3 regions of the Litorilituus sediminis genome follow, and region 2 is predicted to be linked to each of the others. Evidence: predicted binding sites of a transcription regulator. Region 2 holds the regulator's gene; each other region holds the start of a gene.
The links. The regulator FNR, encoded in region 2, switches genes on or off when oxygen is low (the NO sensors DNR and NnrR bind a similar motif). The targets are predictions, from matches to a motif close to TTGATCTAGATCAA.

Region 1 (7,831 bases), 1.5 Mb from region 2:
TGTACTGATAACCTAGTTTGTAATGGTTAGGCACTGCTGCGATGCGTCGAATAATGCCGCGTGCTTGTAAATCTTTAGTGAGCGCTAACACTTCATCAACACTAATACCCAGTTGCTTAGCAATCGCATGATATGGCTCTTTGGTAATAGGCAAGCCATTTTGCGTGGCTAGAATATATTGGCGCTCTAGCTCTGTTAATCCGTTCATTTCTTCAGACATAGTATTTCTCGTAAATCGCTATTAAACAGGCAAATAAAGGCCAACAAAAAACTCTTTTAGTTTAGGTACATTAAGCACCTTAAGCCCTGTTTTTTCTTCTATGGCGAGTACTACTTGTTCTATTTCTTCCTTCGCTTCGGTGGCGATAACAAACCACATATTGTAGTCATGATCACGCTTGTAGTTGTGAGCAATTTGCTCAAAGCTATTGACCTGTTCGGTAACTTTTTCAAAATCTTGCTCTGGTACAGCAAGTGCCGCTAGGGTAAAAGCACCACCAAGACAAGCAGCATCAAACATTGGCCCAAAGCGTGTTAATACTCGCTGTTCGCGCAGGGCAGTTAGATGTTCGATGACTTCATCTTCTGTGCTGTTAACTTCTTCAGCTATTTGCGCAAAAGGGCGTTCACATACAGGTAAACCGTGTTGCAGTAAGTTAATTAGCTTTTTATCTAGTTCATTTAGCTGGGCTACTTCGCGTCGTTTTGCGGTGCTTTTATCCATGAGCGCGTCCTCTACCGTATTTTGCTCCGTTTTGTTTATAGGCTTTAAAGCTAAACAATACGTTCTTTTCAATATGAGCTAAGCCTAATGACTGAGTAATTTGTGCTATTTGTCTTAGGACTATGTCTCTATCGCGACCGTGGATCATGCAAAATAGGTTATAAGGCCAATCAGGCAAACGGCGTGGTCTTTGATAACATAAGGAGACTTCAGGACATTTAGCTAGTTGATTAGCAATGGTATCAATGTCTTCATCAGGTATATTCCACACCACCATAGCATTGGCGTTAAAACCTAAGCTGCGATGTTTGATCACTAAACCAAAGCGGCGAATTAAACCATCTTGATGCCAAAGGGCAATTTGCTGGCATACTTGCGCTTGCTTGGCATTGATAAGTTGAGCAAGCTCAGCATAAGGTTGCAGGCTTTTGGCTAAACCTTTTTCGATACCGTTTCGTAGCTGGCTTTTTTGCGTCTCACTTAGTGGGGCAATAAAGTCTTGCTTAGCTAAATTGTGATAAAGCTCAAGGTGCTGTGCATTAACAATTGGGCTGCGCACATTGGTGATATTAATGCCAAAGGCTAAATCAATATGATACGAAGCTTCCATTGGCAGCACTAATACTGGGTAGCCAGTTAAGGCTTCAATTTTTTTAATGGTGTTGTTTAAGGCGACTGGGTCGCTGGCGGTAACCACAAACCATAAGTTAAAGTCATGTTCGCGACCGTAATTATGGTTAACCTGCTCAAATTGATTGACTATACCAGCCACTTTATCAAGCTCAGCTGGCGGTACCGCAATGGCAGCAAGGGTACTAGCGCCGGCTTTTTTATGGTCAAATACTGGGCCAATACGCGAGATAACACCTAACTCATCAAGCTGCATGATGGCATCAAAAACATCTTGCTCTGTGTAGCTATTGCCATTAACACTTAACTGCTCAGCTATGCAGAGATAAGGCTGTTCAGATAAAGGCAAACCGCGTTGAAAGTTATTGATAATGTCTTGTTGTAGCTGAGTAATAAACTCGGCATTTGCTCTCTTAGTTAATGACATAATTATAATCCAATGTGGTGTGCGCGATTAGTAAAGAAAATACCGCTCGGGCTTTTTGATGGCATAGTTTTTAATAGCTCTTGGGTTTGAGTGTCATAAACATGTACTTCGTTGCTGTCACGTACCGACATCCAAACATGCTCACCACGTGGCGTGAATTCCATATGTAATACTGCTGGCCCTGGTGTTAGTGTTTTAACTAGCTCAAAGGTTTGTGTATTAAATACTTGAATGGTGTTGTTATCTGGATAAGCAAAGTTAACCCAAATTTGGCGATTGTCAGGCTGAGCCATGACGAAAATTGGCTGGCTATGCGCAGGAATTTCAGCCACTTGCTGCCAAGTTTTGGTGTTAACAACTAATACTTTGTGTTGACCAACGGCTGGCATAAAAGCGTAGTCGCCGGCCATTGCCCAACCTTCTAAGTGTGGCATTTTATAGACAGGTAATTTTTTATCGCCTTTACCGTAATCTTTCAAAATACGGGTAACGCCTTTATCTAGATGCCATAAATCTAACATTGCCATGCCATCTTCACCGAAAAGACCGGCAATGTAGTAGCGACCATCTGGGCTCATTAAGGCATCGTAAGGGAAGTAGCCAATGTCAGTAAACTTGGTTAGTTTCATCTCTTCGCCTTTATCATGGCCGGAGAAATCTGCAATCCAGATTTCATGGCTATCGAATAAGCTAAAGATAAAGCGATGGTTTGGTGCATCCACTAAGCCAACCACTTTTGAGCGAACTGAGCTGCCGTCTTTATTTTTTGGCTTACCAACTAGCTCTGTGGCATCAATGGTGGCGACTAGCTCTAAGGTATCGGCGTTAAACACTTTTACACCACCTGGGGTGTAGTTTGACACGGCAACAAGTTTGCCGTCTTGGCTGATGGCACCGCCAATGCTGTTACCTGATTGAATCACACGGTTATCTATTTTGTCTTTTAAAATATCAACCTTAGTTAAACCGCCATCACGACCAAAAACATAGGCATAACGTTGATCGCGTGAGTAAACAATGGAGGCATGTGATAAATCGCCTAAACCGTCAATTTCAGCTAATACATCCTTGTTAGTGTGGTTAACGATTTGAACTTGGCCTGTGGCACGCTCAATAATGACACCCATATCACCGGTTGAGCGTAATGCTGCATTATTGCTTGTTTGCGCTGTGTTAACACAAGCCGTTAATGCTGAGCCTAATACTATGCCTGTGGCTAACTTGAGTAATGTGTTTTTCATCTTGATTCCTTCTATTAATCTTTTACTTTTAACTTATTGCTATTGGCTAATTGGCTTTTTCAGCCATTGCGCCTTGTTTTAATTGCTCGGCAATCCATAAGGCTTCTTGTTCAGTTAAAAGGCTTTTCCATGGTGGCATAGCTGTGCTGGTGCGACCGTGTAAGATGGTATATTGCAAAAATAATTCGTTCTTACCTTCAAGGTTTTCAGGAAGTAAGGCTGGACCTAAACCACCTTTTAAGGTCATGCCATGACATGAGCCACAATCTTGTTTAACAATATGAGTTAACTGTGCTTTTCTTTCATCGGTAAGCGGTTTTTTATCGCTGGCATGGCTCATTGGTGAGAAAATGATGTTAGCGATAGCCAGCACTGCCACTAAGCTTGGCGATAGGTGAGGCTTCAATCTTGCTATATTCATAGTAGGTGTCCAAACAGTTTTTAAGCTTGGAGACACATTACCATGTTCGCTGTAGGGCTTTTTTGTCAAAGATCATGCTTTGCAAATCTTTGCCAGGGATAATTTGATTTAAATCACCTAAAGGGGATTTTTGTTATGACTAGGCATAATTGAGGTACGCCTAGCCATAATATGGTTAGCTTAGTCGATGTCAAAGACATCAGCACCTAATCTTTCAAGGTAGTTGCTATATTCTTTGTCGGCTTCTTTGATGTGATTTATTAACCAAAACTCTAATAAGTTAGTGACTTGTTTTAGAGATTCATGACCTTGCTCTTGATAAATTTTCACGTAACCATCAACCGCATCTATCATAGCTTTGTGCTCTTCTTTATGCGCTTCAAGATTTGGATAGCCATATTCTTCCATCAGCGCTTCTTCACGTCTAAAGTGATACTTGGTATAGCGCACTAGTTCATGTAAGGCATCACGCTCGAATTCTTCACATTGAGCATAATCATAGGCAATACTAAATTGGTTTAGAAGATGAACTAATTTCTTATGATCCTCATCGATATAATCTATACCTAAGTTATAGTCGTTTGACCATTTGATTTGCCTAATGTGTTTCTGTCGTAGCATCGGCATCAACATTAATGCTGGCGCAACGGGTAATACGGCCACAAGTGGTGATGGAAAAACAAAGGCTAATACGATAGCACATGACATTAATAAGATAACAACATAGAAAAGAGCTGATTTAGTTTTATTAGAAACACTCATGAATAATATCCTTACTATAAGTGTGGTTAAGTAGAGTAGGTACTCTACTCGATATGTCTCTTTGCTGTCAGTGGATAAATTGAAATTAAGACAATAATTTGATTTTGATCAAATCTTTGCAATATCAACTATATATCAACAGATGTCTTTATGTTTTTAGGGCAAAAAAAACCAGCTTGTTTGAGTTAACAAGCCGGCTTTGCTTAAGTTATTTTGCTTAGCTTAGCTTAGCTTAGTCTAGTTGAGTTTAGTAAACACCGCGTTCATGTAAGTGTTCACTGTATTGTTTATCGGTACCATTAATGTGGTTGATTAGCCAGCCGGTAAGGAACTCTACTATTTCATTTAAGGCATCATGACCTTTTTCATTATATAGCTGCACAAACTCTTCTACTTGGGCAATCATTTGCTCGTGTTGTGCTTTATGTGCTTCAAAGTCAGGGTAGTCGTTTTCGCTCATCAGTTTTTCTTCACGTTCAAAATGATACTTGGTATAGCTAACTAATTCCTCTAGCGCTTCTTTTTCGAAGGTTTCGCTCATGGCGTAATCGTAAGCCATGCTAAATTGGTTTAATAGTGAGATTAGCTTTTTGTGATCATTGTCAATGTGAGTGATACCAACACTGTATTCTTCTCGCCACTGTACTTGGTTGTCTTGACCTTTCCTTTTATAGAGCATGGGGATCATGATCAATACGGCGATCAAGATCCATGAAATAGGATTCGCTAAGCTAGAAAGAAATCCTAAGAATATTGCTACTATGATCAGACCTATAACAGCTGCGTAAATAAATGATTTGGTGCGATTGTTCATAAACAATACCCTTAAAAATAATGAGGTTAATGAGTTGTTTAAATAGTCTTAAACACTTTGTGTGGTAATTATTTTCATTAAAGTGGAATGATTTATTGACCTTGATCAAGTTGTCTAGTCATTAAGCGTTATTTTTTTTCAAACTTGATCTGCATCACATTTTCAAAGTCAAAATTGACCGATAGTAATAATTAGTTACACAAAATTGGTCTTTTGTTCCTGTTTCAAGTTTAGGCAAGTTTTCCAATTCTGTCGTTTTTAATGCTTATATCAGTAGATTTGGTCAAGAAAAGTAACCTGCTGATATAAACATTAAAACATAGGAAAGTTTTGTATTTCTTATAAGGCTGACCTAGAAAAGCACTTAAAATAACATCTGGAGAGTAACCGATGAAAAAAGTAAAGTATAGTCTTTCAGTTCTTGGACTTGCTATTGGTATGGCAGCTAGCGGCGTTAGCATGTCAGTATCAGCAGCTGAACCAACTTTATCTGAAGCTGATTTTGAAAAAGCACAATTACACTACTTCCAACGTTGTGCAGGTTGTCACGGTGTTCTACGTAAAGGCGCTACAGGTAAAAACCTAGAGCCTAAGAACATGCTTAAAAAAGGTCAAAAGCGTTTAGAAAAAATTATTGCTTTGGGTACTGAAGGCGGTATGAACAACTTTGATGATTTGTTCACTAAGCAAGAAATTGCTAACTTAGCAACCTTCATCCAAATGAAACCACCTGTGCCACCAGAAATGTCTTTAGAGCAAATGCGCTCTCACACAAAAGAGTACGTTGCCCTTAAAGATTACCCAACTAAACCATTACACGGTTTAAACTGGAAAAACTTCTTCGTTGTAATCGAGCGTGATGCAGGTAAAGCAGCAATTGTTGACGGTGACACTAAGAAAATCGTTACTCACATCGACACTGGTTATGCGGTACACGTAATTAAAGGTACAGAGCACCATAAGAAAGACCACGCGAAAGATGTAGGTCGTTTCTGGTACACAATCGGTCGTGACGGTAAAGTTAACAAGATCGATTTATGGCAAAAACCTGAGAAAATGTTAGTTGCTGAAACTAAGATGGCATATGACGCACGTGATATCGCGGTATCAGGTGACGGTAAATACGTAATTGCTGGTGGTTACTGGCCTGCGCATTTCGTAATTATGGATGCTGAAACATTAAACCCACTTAAAGTTGTGTCTACTCGTGGTTACAACACTAAAGGTGAGTTCATTAACGAAGCTCGTGTAGCGGCAATTTACACTGCGCCAAATGAGTCTGCTTTCATCGTTGCAGTTAAAGAAACAGGTAAAATGTTACAAGTTGACTACTCAGACTTAGACAACTTAACAATTACTGCGATGGAATCTGCTGAATTCTTACACGATGGTTTCTTCGACCCTTCAGGTCGCTACTTCCAAATCGCTGCTAACGCATCAAACAAAATGGTTGTTGTTGATACTAAAGACGCTAAGTTAGAGATGATGATTGACGTAGACAGCTTACCTCACCCAGGTCCTGGTGCTAACTGGACTGATAAAGAGTGTGGTCCTGTTGGTGCAACAACTCACTTAGGTGTTGGTTTAGTATCTGTTTGGGGTAATGACCCAATCAACCACCCTGATCAAGCTTGGAAACTATGTTATGAAGTTGAAACTGACGGTGCTGGTGTATTCATCCGTACTCACCCAACTTCAGACTACGTATGGGCTGACCAACTTAAACACCCAGAGCCAGAAGTACAACAATCAGTACAAGTATTCGATAAGAAAACTCGTGAAATTGTTAAGACTATCCGTGTAACTGAAGAAGAAGGTAAAGCAGCTCTTCACATGGAATTCAGTGCTGACGGTTCAGAAGTATGGGTATCTGTATGGAACCGTACTGATAACTCAAACCCAACAGGTGAAATCGTGGTTTACGATGCAAAAACGCTTAAAGAGAAAGCGCGTATTAAAGGTTTAACTACCCCAACAGGTAAGTTCAACGTTTCTAACCGTATTAACCACAAAACCTAAGTTGTAGGTAATAAAACTTAAGATAAGTTTTATTGATATAAAGGGCATGGCGGATGTCATGCCCCTTTTACTTTCAGGATGAAAGTAAGTTCTGGAGATAGGACATCACAAATTGGTTGCAGGAAGTAAGTTTTAGGTGTGGTCAAGGCGGACAAGCAACACAGTTATTACTCCCTTTACACGTTAATTTGTATACATTAACAATCACGAGTTCATTATGGCAAATAACACATTTACAAAACCTAGCTTTTGGTCACGCCGATTAGTGCTAGGTACGACCGTTGCCGGTGCCGTTATATTTTTCGTTGTTGGTATTATGTTCTGGGGTGGTTTCAACACTGCCATGGAAGCCACAAACACCACAGAATTTTGTATTGGCTGTCATGAGATGGAAGCCAACGTTTACCAAGAATATACACCAACGATCCACTATTCTAACCGTACGGGTGTAAGAGCAGGTTGTCCTGATTGTCACGTACCGCGTCCATGGATCCATAAAATTGTTCGTAAAATTCAGGCTTCAAGAGAGGTCTTTTTCTGGTTAACGGGCAAAATTGACACCAAAGAGAAATTTGAAGAGCACAGATTCGATTTAGCGCAAAATGTATGGAAAGCAATGAAGGAAACTGATTCAAGAGAGTGTCGTAACTGTCACAACTTTGAATCGATGAACCCTGAGTTCCAAAAGCCTCGCGCACGTAAGCAGCATTTAAATGCCTTTGAAACAGGACAAACATGTATTGATTGTCATAAAGGTATTGCTCATACAGACGTAAGACATAAGTTAACAGAT
Region 2 (7,831 bases):
TAACAGATCCTCGCTCTGTTGTACCTGAGTCAAACATGCCTGCATACTCTTGGTTAAATGAAAACACCTTAGATGGTGAGCTAACGGGTAAGAAGTTAGCGACATTTAATTGGTTAACGCGTAATCGCTCTCATAAAGACGAGCAAGGTAACCCTATTCCGCTATACACTCAAGCTGAAATAGATGGTGCTAAGGACGCTGTTGCTGGCAAAACTGAAATGGAAGCCTTGGTTGCTTACTTGCAATCACTAGGCCATGCATTGAAGTAGCTCCTGATGGATTACGGAACACTTAGAGGGTTTTTTGCCCTCCTAATATTGGCGTTATTTATCATTATTGTGATTTGGTCCTATTCAAAAAAACGCAAAGCTTCATTTGATGAAGTAGCGAACTCAATTTTTGAAGAAGACAAAAAAGCAGATAAAGAACGCCATCTTGATAAAGATAGCAAACAGGAGACTAATAATAATGTCTAGTTTCTGGAATATATGGGTTTGGGTTCTTACCCTAGGCACACTAGTAGGATGTATTATTCTACTACGTTGGTGCTTAAAGAACTTTGCAGGTGTTAAAGAAGGCGAGTCAATGGGACACGAATTCGATGGCATCGAAGAATTAAACAATCCATTACCAAAATGGTGGAGTACTTTCTTCTTAGTGACTATCGTGTGGGCATTTGTTTATTTTGCCATGTACGGTTTAGGTAACTGGACCGGCGTTTTAGGCTGGAAAAGTTCTAACCAAGGTATTTTAAACATCGCTGAGTCAAAAGCTAAAACAGCTGAATACTTAAATAAAGATTCAGGTGTATTAGTACAGTATGACCGTGAAGTTGCCGCAGCTGACGCTAAATTTGGCCCTATTTTCGAAGCTTACGCTGCGCGTAGCATTGAAGATTTAGCCACTGATAGTGAAGCGTTAAAAGTGGGTCAACGTTTATTCATTCAAAACTGTGCACAATGTCACGGCTCTGATGCTCACGGTACAACTGGCTTCCCTAACCTAGCCGACAACGATTGGTTATACGGCGGTACACCAGAAGCAATCAAAGAAAGCATCATGAATGGCCGTAAAGCCTCAGGTATGATGGCTTGGAAAGATGCTTTAGGTGGCGAGCAAGGTGTTAAGGAAGTTGCAGCTTATGTTATTAGCCTAAGTGGTCGTTCAGTTGACCCGGAACTGGCAAAAGCTGGTCAAGCCAAATTTGCTATGTGTGCTGCTTGTCATGGTCCTGAAGGTCAAGGTAGTTTAGCGATGGGCTTACCACTTGGTGCACCTAACCTGACTGACAACATTTGGTTATACGGCGGTTCAAAACGTGCTATTGAAGAATCAATCCGTAATGGCCGTGCCGGTGTAATGCCTCCTTGGAAAGATATCCTAGGTGAAGAAAAAGTTCATATTATTTCGGCTTATGTTTATAGCTTGTCTCAAGACTAACTAAAACATCGTAATAATTAACTGTTAATAAAAGCCCTTGTTACTAATTGTAAACAAGGGCTTTTTTAATGCTTATTTCTTGGTAGCGTACTAGCTGTAAGCGAGCAAAAACAGTATAATAACGGCACTTTTATCCAGCACAAATTGACACAATTGGTATAACAACTTATGAAAACTTCATGGTATCGCGAGCCTTGGGCTTGGTTAGTATTTATTCTTCCTTTTACTGCGGTTGTTGCTGGTATTGCCACCTATATCATTGCCAATCACGAACCAGACACGCTTGTTGTTGGCGATTATTATAAAAAAGGTAAATCAATTAACTTAGAAGTGTCTAAAGTTAAAATGGCGCAAAAGCTAGGTATGCGTTTTGCGCTCAAGCTTGATAATAATGAACTTGTAATTAAGCCAACGGGTATCGAAAAAACCTTTCCATTACTCAATGTCAATTTCTTTCACCCTACCCTTGCTGAAAAAGATTTTTATATCGCTTTAACACCTGATGGTAATGGTCACTTTAGACACCAATTTGATCATGCAGTAACAGGTAAATGGAAAATCACCATCAGTCCGTTTGAAGATCACTGGAAAATTCACAATGCCATTGGCCTACCACAAAAAGATTTTATCGATTTAATTCCAGATCCAACCAAAGCTCAGTAGTTATTATGTCCATGTCCTGTTTTCACTGCCAAGAGCCAGTGCCTAATGGTATTTCATTATTTGTTAACATAAATGAAAAAGCGCAACCTATGTGTTGTGTAGGTTGTCAGGCGGTAGCACAAACCATAGTTGATAATGGCTTAACGCAATACTATCAAGTTCGTACTGAACCGGCGAATAAGGGTCAATCACTTATTCCTGAGCAGTTGCAAAAGAAAAAACTACTTGATGAAGAAGTCTTACAAAGTGAGTTTATTTATCAAACAGACCAGTATAAAGAGGCCATATTAACCGTTGATGGTATCAGTTGTGCAGCCTGTGCTTGGTTAATTGAAATGCAGATCAGTAAACTTGCTGGTGTGATCGATATTAGCGTCAATGCCACCTCACAAAGAGCCACGGTAAAATGGCATGACGATACGGTAATACTCAGTGATATTTTAATCGCGATTGAACATATCGGTTATCATGCCCTGCCTTTTAAAGCGAACGATGCAGAGATTCAAAATAAAAAGCACAGTAAAATATTTATTAAGCGCTTAGGCATCAGTGGCATTTTAATGATGCAAGTGATGATGATTGCCATTGGCCTATATTTTGGCGCTTTTGCCGATATGGCTGAGCACAATAAAGTCTACCTAAGGTGGACAAGTTTTTTATTAACCTTGCCTATTGTCAGTTATGGTGCCTTTCCTTTTTATACTGGCGCAATCAATGCGATAAAAGCCAAGCGGCTTTCCATGGACGTTCCTGTTTCTATTGCCATTATATTAGCCTTTAGTGCCAGTGGTTGGGCAACTATTTCTCAGCAAGGTGAAGTGTACTTTGAATCAGTTTCTATGTTCACTTTTCTTTTACTCATTGGTAAATTTTTAGAGTTTAGAGCTCGCTCAAGAGCAGCGCAAGTATCTGCTAATCTACTTAAATTAATGCCAATGACAGCAACTAAGCTGATAAACAATACACAGCAAGAAAATGCCAGCGAAGAGCAATTAATCGCAGCTAAGCAACTGGTTAAAGGCGATAGCGTTATCGTTAAGCCAGGTGAAGTAGTACCCGCTGATGGCATTATTATTTCAGGGCAAAGCCAACTGAATGAAGCCATGCTATCAGGAGAGCAGCGCCCTATAAGTAAAACTGAACAAGACAAAGTGTTCGCTGGTACAATTAATGGCGATGGTAATTTAATTGTTAAAGTTGATCAGCCTAGCAGTCAATCCTTTTTAAGCCAGTTAATACGCTTAAGCGAACACTCCCAAGCACATAAGCCTAAACTGGCTAAATTCTCAGACAAAGTCGCGCAATACTTTGTTGCTATTATCCTGGTTACTGCCATAGGCACCGCGCTGTATTGGCATCAACATCTACCAGAAGAAGCTTTTTGGATCACTCTATCGGTATTAGTTGCCACCTGCCCTTGTGCGTTATCGCTAGCAACACCAACTGCACTGACCTGCGCCACCACGCGGTTAAATCGAGAAGGTATTATGACAAAGTCTGCGCATGTGATGGAAACCATGCCACAAGTCAATTGTTTTGCCTTTGATAAAACCGGTACACTGACCACAGGTGAATTTTCTATCGCAGAAGTAACCCTAAGCGATTTCTCTCTCAGTAACGGTCTTAACGAAGACAAGGTGCTCGCCATTGCTGCAGCACTAGAGGCACACTCTGAGCACCCAATAGCTAAACCATTTACTAAGCATCGCGACTTTACTATTAACGCGCATCAGGTAGAAGTAATTTCAGGCCAAGGCGTGCTAGGAAATATTAACGAGCAAACATACCGCATAGGTAAACCTAACTGGCTGTTAAGCGAACAGGAAGGACATCATTATAAAGAATACTCGTGTGTACTGGTTAAAGTAGTTGAAAATAACCACAGCCAAGTAATCGCAAGCTTTAAGTTAGTTGATGAGATCAGAGATGATGCCGACAAAGTCATCGAACAATTGAATAAGTCTGCGACGACTATGTTGCTTTCAGGTGATAGCCAAATAGCCTGCGATAAAATTAAGCAAACAATCCCTCTGCACTCTGCACAAGGTGGCTTAACCGCTAGCGATAAAATGGAAATTATCCAAGCAAAACAAGCAAAAGAGCACCTCGTGGTGATGACCGGAGATGGCGTGAATGACTCTCCAGTGTTTGGCGCCGCGCATGTTTCTATCGCTATGGGCTGTGGCGCTGATATTGCCAAAAGCGGTGCTGACGTTATATTGCTGAATAATAAACTAACCAGTATTCTGACATTAGCTAAAGTAGCGAAGAAAACCCGAAAAATCATTTTTCAAAATTATCTCTGGGCGTTTGGTTACAATGCTATTGTACTACCGCTTGCAGTATGTGGCTTTATTACGCCCTATATGGCTGTTATCGGCATGTCAGCAAGTTCAATATTGGTTATCACCAACTCCCTGCGTTTACTTAAAAGGTAAGTAATCATGAGCATCATTTATATCTTAATCCCGATTGCAATTTTACTTACCGCCTTAGGTATTTATCTCTTTTTCTGGGCGGTAAAATCCGAGCAATTTGATGATTTAGAAAAACAAGGCATGAGTATCCTATTTGACGATAAAAAGGTTGACGATAAAAAAGGCTCTGAAAACAAGCAAGAGCAAGCTGAACAGACAAAAGATTACGGTAAAGAAGATAACCAGAGTCAATAATTGTGAGCCTAGATTTACTTTCAGCGTTTCTAATCGGCTTGGTTGGCTCAGGACATTGCCTTGGTATGTGTGGCGGTATCACCACCATGTTAACGTCTGCCATTACCACTAAAGCGGATAGCCAAGTTGGCAATATCTCTGTGCAAGTCACTCAAGCAAGACAAAAGCCTAAGCTCATTATTTGCTATCACTTTGGACGCATAGCATCTTACAGTTTAATTGGTGCTCTCGTTGGCTTTACTGGCTCAATTGCAGCGAAAAATATAGGTTTACCTATCGCTGGATTAAGACTTGTCGCAGCCGTATTTTTAATTCTACTTGGGCTGTATATTGGTCAATGGTTTATGTTATTAACACGTATCGAAGCCATTGGCGCCAAATTGTGGCGGAAAATATCACCTTTAGCCAATAAGGTCATTCCTGTTGATTCAGGCAAAAAAGCACTCACCTTAGGGGCGCTGTGGGGCTGGTTACCCTGTGGGCTAGTTTATTCAACCCTCACTTGGGCATTAGCCAGTGGTAACGCCCTAACAGGCGCTGGTATTATGTTACTGTTTGGCTTGGGCACCTTACCGGCCTTACTAGCACTCTCATTTAGCCTTGCTAGCATAAAAAATCTACTAGTCAAGCCAAAAACTAAACAATTTATGGCAATATTAGTTATAGCTTATGGTTTTTACAGTTTTTTTGTTGCATATCAATTAATGTTCTAATAACATTGCCTCATTACAGCGTTTTTTACATATTTGTGAGTAAATAAAAGCTATGCCCAATAAAAGTTGCCCAAGCCAACAACATATTCACTGTCAAAATTGTAGTATTAGTGAATTATGTTTACCTTTCTCCCTGAATGATAGTGAACTCAATTCCTTAGATGAAATTATTGATCGCAAACGCCCTATCCACAAAGGCGATAAGATCTTCCATGATGGCCAAGAATTACACTCATTATATGCAATTCGCTCAGGCACCTTTAAAACCTTTACCGTAAATGAACAAGGTGAAGAGCAAATTACTGGTTTTCATCTAGCAGGTGATTTACTGGGCTTTGACGCCATCGCAGAAAACGCTCACCCAAGCTTTGCCCAAGCGTTAGAAACCTCTATGGTATGTGAAATTCCTTATACCAACTTAGATAGCCTATCAAACACTATGCCTAAGCTTAAAAAGCAAGTATTACGTTTGATGAGTACTGAAATCAAAACAGATCAAGAAATGTTAACCTTGCTTAACAGAAAGAACGCCGAGCAGCGTGTGGCAACTTTCTTAGTCAGCTTAAGTGAACGTTACCGTGCTAGAGGTCTTTCAGCAACTGAATTTCGCTTAACCATGACTCGTAGTGATATTGGTAACTATATTGGTCTAACGGTTGAGACCATTAGTCGTCTACTTAATCGTTTTCATAAAAACGAGTTAATCAAAGTTGATGGTAAATTGATTACTATTTTAGACTTAGATGAACTGACTGATGTAGCAGCGCTCTAAGTTCAGCGCTTTTAGCTTAATAAAAATCCCATAAGTTACTCAATTATTTAATTAAGTAACTTATGGGATTTTTTTATCTCCGTTACAAAGTAAATTGATATAAAACAAGCATTAATCACACTATTTTGCTATAAAGTAATTAGACCAGTTAAACAGAATTGATAATTGCTTAAATAGAGGTTATTCATGGAAATGTATCAAAACATACTCGTTGTTGTCGACCCAACCACCAACGAACAGAAAGCCCTGAAAAGAGCCATTGAGTTGGCCAGTAAGATTAACGAAAACAGCGCAACGCCAACGAAAATTACCGCCTTCTTTAGTATCTTTGATTTCTCTTATGAAATGACCACAATCCTATCAAGCGGTGAACGCGACGCTATGCGTCAAATGGTCATAAAAGATAAACAACAATGGCTCGATGATATTATTGCTGAATTAGATTCAGGTATGGATATTAAAAGCCAAGTGGTTTGGCATAACCGACCATTTGAAGCCATCGTTAACCAAGTACTTGAGCATGGCTATGATTTAGTGATCAAAGGCACTCATCAGCACGATAAATTAAAATCAGTTGTTTTCACTCCTACTGACTGGCATATATTACGCAAGTGCCCTACGCCAGTGTTACTGGTTAAAGATCATGAGTGGCCGAAAAATGGCAATATCCTAGCAGCACTGAATGTTGGCAGCGATGAAGAAGAGCACTTATCTCTTAATAATGATATTACTGAACAAGCATCAGAGCTTGCTAAGCTTATTAAAGCGAACGTGCATCTAGTCAATTCATACCCGGGAACACCTGTTAACATTTCTATTGAAATTCCAGAATTTGACTCTTCAGAGTACAACAACGCCATGTTAAAGCATCATAAAGAAGCGATGGCTGCACATGCTAACAAATTTAATATTGATGTTAAAAACACCTATGTTGAAGAAGGCTTACCAGAGACAGTAATAGAGCAAGCCGCGCAACAAATTGACGCTGAGCTGGTTATATTAGGTACAATCGGCAGAACAGGTATTTCAGCAGCATTAATTGGCAATACCGCAGAGCATGTTATAGATCAGCTCAATTGCGATGTTTTAGCGCTAAAACCACAAGGCTATATATCGCCGCTTGATAATAGTTAAGCTGAACTCGATGTAAGAGATAAGTTACCAGCTATCATTTTCTTAAAGCCAAGCGATATGCTTGGCTTTTTCATTTCTACAAACTGAGTTTTTGTTGGGCTCTCATTGGTAATCCATTTATTTGCGCGTATAATGCGCACAAATTTTTAGTGCTTGCAGTATTAGCCATATGACAAATCCATCTGAAAACACATTAACACCGACACAAAAGACTCAATTAGCTAAGCTTGAAAAAAGACTTAGAGGGCATGTTGGCAAAGCCATTGCGCAATACAATATGATTGAAGACGGTGATAAAGTTATGGTTTGCCTTTCTGGTGGCAAAGACAGCTACGCCCTACTCGCTATCTTAATGTTGTTAAAAGAATCAGCACCAATTCACTTTGATATTGTCGCGGTCAACTTAGATCAAAAACAACCTGGTTTTCCTGAGCATA
Region 3 (7,831 bases), 2.0 Mb from region 2:
TATGCTAAAACCGCTGTTACACAGTGACAGCTAAAAACATTAATTAACTTTCATCAAAACGTCATCAAATTGTAACCTTTAAACCAATTTTCTATATAAAAAATAGCCAATATAAAAAATTCATCTATGCATAGCTGCTAACAAGTTGTTTTCTCAGCGGCTATTTTTTCAGCAAAAATTTGACCTACTATTTTATGGAATTTGAGCTGCAGTGAAGCAAAATTTTTGCTTGCAAGCACAGTTCAAATCCTCTTAAATAAATCCGTCAATTTGCGTTGTTTAATTATGGAAAATATGACTCCCACCAGCACGCTAAGTGCTAACTCACAAGCAACAAAAATTGACCACAACGTAGTATTTATATTTAAAATCTGCTTTTCATTTAAAAGCTAAATAATTATTTATCAAACAGTTACGAGGTGTTCTATGAGGTACAAACTATGAAGAGACAAAAAAGGGACAAATTAGGAAGAGCGCATTCAAATGGTTATCAGGCAGGTCTTTGTGGCAAAGCTAAAGAGCATTGTCCATACCAAAATATCGAAGCTAAATCACAATGGTTAGGCGGTTGGCGAGAAGCGGTTGCTGATCGCAATATGGGGCTTTTTAGATAATTTTTTATCTAGCCACTTGGTGAAATACAAGCATGACCTTCTCCAGCATCCTTGTATTTCGCCATTCAATTAAACAAACTATTCTTGCTATATCACGCGAGAAAAACGCTGCTGGTTAACATGCTTTTTCATATAAGCATCAAAGCTCATACAAATAATACGAATTAACAAACGCGCCTTTTGATCTACACGAATACAGTCAGCGTTATTTTCTACTAAACCATCATCAATAAACGTATTTAGTAAGGGGAGATCATCAGCAAAATAGTCATCAAAATTAATATTATATTTTTCACTAATTTGGTTTTTATCTAAGTATAAATTACACATTAATTCGCGAATGACTTCTCCACGAATAACATCATCTTCAGATAAGCTTACCCCAACTACCTGAGCATGCTGTTGCTCAGTAATTGCCTGATAATATTCCTTTAAATCTTTGATATTTTGGCTAAAGCTATTACCAATAGCACTAATAGATGAAACACCTAGCCCTAATAAGTCACAACCACCACGAGTCGTGTAACCTTGGAAGTTTCTATGTAACGAACCATCATTTTGCGCAATGGAAAGTTCATCATTTGGTTTAGCAAAATGATCCATACCAATGAAGTCATAACCATAATCACACAAAGTTTCGATTGCTAATTTCATTAAGGCAAACTTTTCTTGGGTATTAGGTAACCACTCATCACGTAACTTACGTTGTGCAGCAAAACGACTTGGTAAATGCGCGTAGCTAAATAATGAAATGCGATCAACATCCCACTCATGCGCTTTATCTAATGTTTTCTTAAAGTTTTCTAATGTTTGATGAGGTAAACCATAAATCAAATCAATATTAATTGATTGAAAACCAACTTGTTTGGCATGATGAATAAAGTTACCAATAAACTCAGTTGATTGAACACGGTTAATTGCTTGCTGTACTTTTAAATCTAAATCTTGCACTCCTAAGCTTAAGCGATTAAAGCCTAACGAGAATAAGTGCTCAGCAAGATCCATTTCAATTTCACGTGGGTCAATTTCTATACTCATTTCCAAATCATCAGAAAAATTAAATTTCTCTTTTAACAAAGAAACTAAGGTAGTGATTTGCTCATGAGTAAGAAAGCTTGGCGTGCCGCCACCCCAATGCAATTGCTTAACGCTATATTCTGTAAATAGTGGTGCTTGCAGGGCAATCTCTTTTGCCAAGTACTCTAAATAAGTATCTGCTTTTTCTCTATGACGGGTAATAACTTTATTACAGCCACAGTAGTAACATAGCGTATGGCAAAATGGGATATGAACATACAAAGATAAATCTCTGTTCTCAGAATTTTGCACCGCTTGAATAAAATCTTCATGTTTAAAATTATCATGAAATTCCAACGCTGTAGGGTAAGACGTATATCTTGGCCCACTGGTATTGTATTTACTCAGTAATGTATTATCGAAAAATTGACTTACTTGCATGCTATCTACCGTTGATTTAATTTACGATAGAGAGTATACACCATTGCTCAGATGTGGTCTTGATCAAGCTCAACATAGCCACAAAAAATAAAGGGCTATATTAATCGAGATCAATTACTGAGCACACTGAATACACATAACGGCTGCGGGTTGTACTTGTAGTCGTTTTTTGGCAATTTCATCACCGCACTGCTGACATATACCATAATTGCCATTATCAATACGTGCAATTGCGTTAGATAACTGCTGAATTTCAATTTTCGCTTCAGACTCTAAGGCATTGAGAACTTCATCATTTTCGCGTTCACCAGCTTGCTCTGCCCAATCAGCAGCGCGACCATTGGCAAAATCTTGATGAATTGAATCAATCCGTTGTTGAAGTTCAATGATTCGTTGGGTGAATTGTGATTTTAATTGCTCAGACATTGCTATCACCTTTTCGCTATATGGGTAATCATATGAACAGCATTAGCAATGGCCGAGCAGAATTGATTAGCTTTATGAACTAGATAACTGCTGAACCTGCTCATCAGCAAATTGCTTAAGATTCTCGACATCAGTCTCAATGGCAGGACGTAAGCGAGACTCGACTTGCATACGCTGAAAATCTTCTTTCATTCGCTGTTTTTTAGCCAGTTGCTTTCGATCTTCAAGAATCGATAAATGCTTTATTTCGTTATATAACTCAAATATAGCAGGGAATTGCTGATCTAGCTGGCTACTTAGCTTTAATGAGTCAAGCAGCACAGATAAACGCCAACAACCTTCACTAAAATCACACTGCTCTTCTTGCATAGCACGGGTAATAATAATGACACTTTTAAGCGCTTTAACATCATGACTTTTATGCGCTTGTTGCTGAGCAATCTCTGCTTGCTGTTGACGCTTAGTTTGCAAAGACAACTGTTGCAATAGCCTGCCAGCATAAAAAGCTAACGCTAAAATAATAACAACACCAATGCTAGTGGCAATAATCCAAAATAAGCTCATGGTGGTTATTCTTCTTCAAACGCTGAGAAATCATGACCATCTAATTTTTGCCATAACTCTTCTTCACTGCGCACTTGGCTTTGGGCAACGTCATCTTCGCTATCATCAAGACCTAGCGCTTGTGAAAGTTGAGCATGCTTGTCCATCATATCGTTATAATAATCAACTTCTTGCTCGCTAAGCTCAATATTATCTTCTTGTTTAGCCAAAATAAGTTGTAGCGTTTCATCTTGCTCTATCGCAATAAGCGCTTGCTCTGGGGGTAGCTCATCAGATTTAACCGGCCTTACCGCTGCAAGTGGCGTTAATGACTTATCTTTCGCTTTCACTGCTTGTTTTTCTGCTTTATTCGCTAAAGCACCTAGCGCAATCGGCTTCTTGCTACCTAAGCGAGGATCTTTATTTCTTTGCTCTTTTGATTGCTGCTTTGCTGATGATTTCGCTTCTTGCTGACGATTTCCAGGCTGCTTACCTGTTTTTTTACGCACTCTTTTTTCAATATTTTCCAGTTCTTGCTTACTTAATTTCGGCTTAGCTATTGGCGCTGAGGCGGGTTTTCTAGACTTTTTCTTACGAGACATAAGGAACTTTCACCTTTTTAGATATTACTTGCTATTTTACTGTATTTTGCCGATAAAAAAAGCGCTCTAAGGCGCTTTTAATGAAAGTTATCTGCTTTTTAACTAAGTGATCAGTTTCTCAATTTAATATTGGGTGCGGTATTAATTTCTCCCGCCTTAGAAATGGTGGCAATATTATTATTGCAAAGCAATACCGCCAAGCTATTGCCATGACAGTCTCGCACAAATGCCAACTCATAACCAAATTGAGTTAAACTACTGGCAGCAAATTTTTGCGCCAACGTTAAATCTTCCCATACATCTCTTTGCTCAGATACCTCTTGTCGCCTTTCAATGGCAACTGCTTCTGATATTGCTTGCATGATTAACCTCTACATTAAAATCCATCTTTTCTTCATACCAAAGGGTATTCCATAATGCTATCGTTCGAAATTTAACCTATTTTACAAATGACATCAATAGTCCTTACAATAGCTCTCATTGATCTTGCAAATTTATTTTAGCAGCAGCTTGTTGGAAGTTTATTTTACAAGGCAGCACTTTTGATGTGTGGTTTTTCCACATGATAAAGTGCTAACGCTGTAGAAATGACAACAAGCACTGCTTAGTTACACTACTGGTCATACCTAGGAAAAATTATGAGTGCAGTTTTAGATGAACTATTGGCATTACTAAAGTTAGAAGTTATCGAACAAGGTATTTATCGCGGACAAAGCCAAGATCTGGGTTTTCGTGCGCTATTTGGCGGTCAAGTTATGGGGCAAGCACTATCAGCTGCGCAAGAAACCGTTGCCAGCGATAGATTCGTTCACTCGCTGCATTCTTATTTTTTACGCGCGGGTGATGCCAGCAAACCTGTGGTTTATGAAGTTGAGATTATTCGTGACGGCGCAAGTTTTAGCACCCGCAGAGTGCAAGCCATTCAAAACGGCAAAGCGATATTTTACATGACTGCTTCTTTTCAGCACGCAGAGCAAGGTTTTGATCATCAAGACACTATGCCAGATGTGCCAGCCCCAGAGCAGGTAAGCTCATTTAGAGATTACATTGTAGAAAACCAGCACGCTCTGCCTGAGCCTATGCGGAAAAAATTCTTGGCTGAAAAACCTATTGATTTGCGCCCAGTACAAAAATACAACTGGCTCAATCCGCAAAAAACAGATGGCTATTGCCCTATGTGGATAAAAGCCAATGGCGAGTTAACTGATGACTTACGTATACATACCTATATGTTGGCTTATACATCAGACTTTCACTTTTTACCTACAGCATTATATAAGCATGGCGTCAGTCACTGGCAACCTAACTTTCAAATTGCCACCATAGATCATGCTATGTGGTTTCATCGCCCATTCCGTTTTGATGATTGGTTGCTTTACTGTATGGACAGCCCATCAGCCAGTAATGGTCGAGGTTTAGTAAAAGGGCAAATATTTAATCGCCAAGGCGAGCTTGTCGCCTCAACCATGCAAGAAGGAGTTATCCGTCAACGATAACAGCTAGATGCAACCCTAGTGTTTATTTTGGTTTTGCCAATCAAAACCGCTAGGGTGCTGAAATACCCTTAAATCAAACTGCGGCGCTATGGCAAATAGGTGATCAAAAATATCCGCTTGTATACCCTCATATTTTGCCCATACCGAAGTATTGGCAAAGCAGTATATTTCAAGCGGTAAGCCACTGGCAGTGGCAGGTAGCTGGCGTACCATACAGGTTAAATCATTACGAATATTGCTATTTTGCTGTAAATAAAGCTCAATATATGCGCGAAATGTCCCGACATTGGTTAACTGGCGCGAATTGATTTTTGCTAGCTCTTTTGGCTCATCATTGGCATCTTGCGCTAGCAGCTGTTTCTTTTCACTCAAGTACTCTTTTAATAGCTTACTGTTACTGAGAAAATCGATTTTTTCCAAACTATAAAAATCAATACTGGCTATATCTATAATCAATGTGCGCTTAATACGACGAGCACCAGTATGATACATATTGCGCCAGTTTTTAAACGAGTCGCTTATCAGCGCATAGGTTGGTACTGTAGTTACTGTTTTATCAAAATTTTCAATTTTTACAGTACTTAAGCCAATTTCAATAACATCACCATCAGCGCCGTACTTTGGCAATTCTATCCAGTCACCAGCAACCACCATTTTATTAGCAGAAATTTGAATACTCGCCACTAAGCCCTTAATGGTGTCTTGAAAAACCAACAAGAGTACGGCGGTTAATGCGCCTAAACCACTCAGTAAATATACCGGCGATCTATTGATAATTAATGACACAATAATAATGGTCGTCACTAAATATAACGCCAACTTAATCACTTGGATTATGGCATTTAAAGGTAGGTATTTTTGTTTAGCGGTTTCTTTATATATGCTGCGACTCACATTAAGTAAAGCGCTTAAGCTGCGAGCAACTTGAAAGGTTAACAGTACTTTAGCCAACAGTACCAATACGGCTGATGCAGTACTTTCAGGCAAGAGTACCAGTGGCGATAAAAACAATATCAATACATAGGGCACCATCAGCGCCATACGATTAAGCACCTGGTGCTCAATTAAGGCATCATCCCAGGTATTTCGGGTCTTAATGATAAGATTATTTACAACTTTTAATAATTGGAATTTGGTTAGGTAAAAGCTTACGCTCGCGATTAAGGCGATAAACACTAAACCGACAATAAGTGTGGTGCTTGCTAAATGGTCGTCACTAACCCCTTGCTCTATCAACCAAAAACTAATTATTTCATTCATTCCACTTTCCTGTGCTCAATAGTATTTTTTTCTATTAGTTGCTCAAGCCTATCATCTTTATCATGCCAAAATTGTGTAAGCCACTTCTGAAACGCTATTTTGTATGTTCTGTCATTAAAGTAGTCACCACTAATTTCTTTCGATATTTCTCTAGTGTGTACTTCAATATGGACATTTTTCACTCGCCCACATAAAAAATCAACAAAATTTGGTACGCCATCAGGATAATATATAGTGATATCAACAATTTTAGTTAAATGCTCACTCATGGCATCAAGCACAAAGGCTATGCCACCGGCTTTAGGCTTTAGTAAATGCTTAAATGGTGAGTTTTGTTTGTCATGCTTTGCTTGGGTAAAGCGTGTTCCTTCAATAAAACTCATGACACTAACAGGTTTATGTTTAAATTTTGCGCAGGCTTTACGCGTGGTTTCAATATCTTTGCCACGTAAGTGCGGGTTTTTCTTCAAAAACGACTGGCTATAGCGCTTCATAAATGGAAAATCTAATGCCCACCACGCTAAGCCCATAATGGGCACATAAATTAACTCTTTTTTCAGAAAGAATTTTAAAAAAGGGATTTTGCCATGCAAAGCTCTTTGAATGACAACAATATCTACCCAACTTTGGTGATTAGCCAACACTAGGTACCAGTCTTTCATATTGAGCTCTTCTAAACCTGAGACATCAAGCTCCATTTTAGTAAACAGCTTTTGATTTACACTATTAAGTGCCACCCAATTACTTGCCATTAAATCCAGCAAATAACTAAATACTTTCTGCGTTACTTTAAATGGAAATAGCGCCTTCAATAAAGAGAAAACCAAAATTGGCGCTAACCACAACAAGGTGTTTATCAAATAAAAAGCTAAAGAAAGGAAGCCAATAATAGGCGCAGGTAAAAAATTAAGCATAGGTCGTACTAAACAGTGATATAAAAGCGGTTTATCTTTGTTTACGTATTTAATCACGAATTAAGGCAAATATATATTATTTATTCTGCTAATAAATTATCAAATACTTGGCTAATCATGCCTAGCATGAAAAAGGTAAGCTGTTGCAAATTCAACCATTTAAAATTTTCACTATCATTTTGTTGGCAGAACCCCCCTAATAAAACACCAGAAACAACCACTTCATGACAACTAAAACCTTAAGCTATTAAAAAGTATATTTTCGTCTAGAGAATATTTTGTATATTTAGCTAGTTTTGTTGAATGCCTACAGGCTTTGGCGCATACTGACTTTAGCAGAATAACAGGGGGAAAAATGAACTTTAATCGAGCCGTGATAAAAGTAGGTAGTGCCTTAATTGCACCTACAAGTAATGGTTGTTCTGGCAAGTATGCGTTAGCCATTGCCCAATTTATCACTAACTGTCAGCACCAAGGCAAAGAAATTATCTTAGTATCATCAGGTGGCGTTGCCGCCG

Region 1: the regulator FNR is predicted to act here: its motif matches at 5,115-5,128, upstream of EMK97_RS08040 (bacteriohemerythrin).
Region 3: the regulator FNR is predicted to act here: its motif matches at 2,132-2,145, upstream of hemN (oxygen-independent coproporphyrinogen III oxidase).

The regions. Positions count from the first base shown of each region.
Region 1 covers NZ_CP034759.1:1,808,383-1,816,213, reverse strand. Annotated here, with positions in the region: gene ahbB (siroheme decarboxylase subunit beta) at 1-220, opposite strand, end outside; gene EMK97_RS08065 (Lrp/AsnC family transcriptional regulator) at 242-724, opposite strand; gene ahbB (siroheme decarboxylase subunit beta) at 717-1,781, opposite strand; gene EMK97_RS08055 (cytochrome D1 domain-containing protein) at 1,784-3,022, opposite strand; gene EMK97_RS08050 (c-type cytochrome) at 3,069-3,443, opposite strand; gene EMK97_RS08045 (bacteriohemerythrin) at 3,624-4,205, opposite strand; gene EMK97_RS08040 (bacteriohemerythrin) at 4,453-5,019, opposite strand; gene EMK97_RS08035 (cytochrome D1 domain-containing protein) at 5,410-7,038, shown strand; gene EMK97_RS08030 (NapC/NirT family cytochrome c) at 7,256-7,831, shown strand, end outside.
Region 2 covers NZ_CP034759.1:283,974-291,804, reverse strand. Annotated here, with positions in the region: gene ccoO (cytochrome-c oxidase, cbb3-type subunit II) at 1-269, shown strand, start outside; gene EMK97_RS01330 (cbb3-type cytochrome oxidase subunit 3) at 276-476, shown strand; gene ccoP (cytochrome-c oxidase, cbb3-type subunit III) at 469-1,440, shown strand; gene EMK97_RS01320 (FixH family protein) at 1,609-2,103, shown strand; gene EMK97_RS01315 (heavy metal translocating P-type ATPase) at 2,109-4,541, shown strand; gene ccoS (cbb3-type cytochrome oxidase assembly protein CcoS) at 4,548-4,775, shown strand; gene EMK97_RS01305 (sulfite exporter TauE/SafE family protein) at 4,778-5,488, shown strand; gene fnr (fumarate/nitrate reduction transcriptional regulator Fnr) at 5,541-6,260, shown strand; gene uspE (universal stress protein UspE) at 6,447-7,394, shown strand; gene ttcA (tRNA 2-thiocytidine(32) synthetase TtcA) at 7,564-7,831, shown strand, end outside.
Region 3 covers NZ_CP034759.1:2,317,839-2,325,669, forward strand. Annotated here, with positions in the region: gene EMK97_RS10310 (DUF3820 family protein) at 1-34, shown strand, start outside; gene rmf (ribosome modulation factor) at 441-614, shown strand; gene hemN (oxygen-independent coproporphyrinogen III oxidase) at 702-2,072, opposite strand; gene EMK97_RS10325 (TraR/DksA family transcriptional regulator) at 2,187-2,498, opposite strand; gene EMK97_RS10330 (DUF2489 domain-containing protein) at 2,571-3,062, opposite strand; gene yihI (Der GTPase-activating protein YihI) at 3,068-3,643, opposite strand; gene EMK97_RS10340 (hypothetical protein) at 3,754-4,005, opposite strand; gene tesB (acyl-CoA thioesterase II) at 4,282-5,139, shown strand; gene EMK97_RS10350 (mechanosensitive ion channel family protein) at 5,155-6,399, opposite strand; gene EMK97_RS10355 (acyltransferase) at 6,396-7,313, opposite strand; gene proB (glutamate 5-kinase) at 7,669-7,831, shown strand, end outside.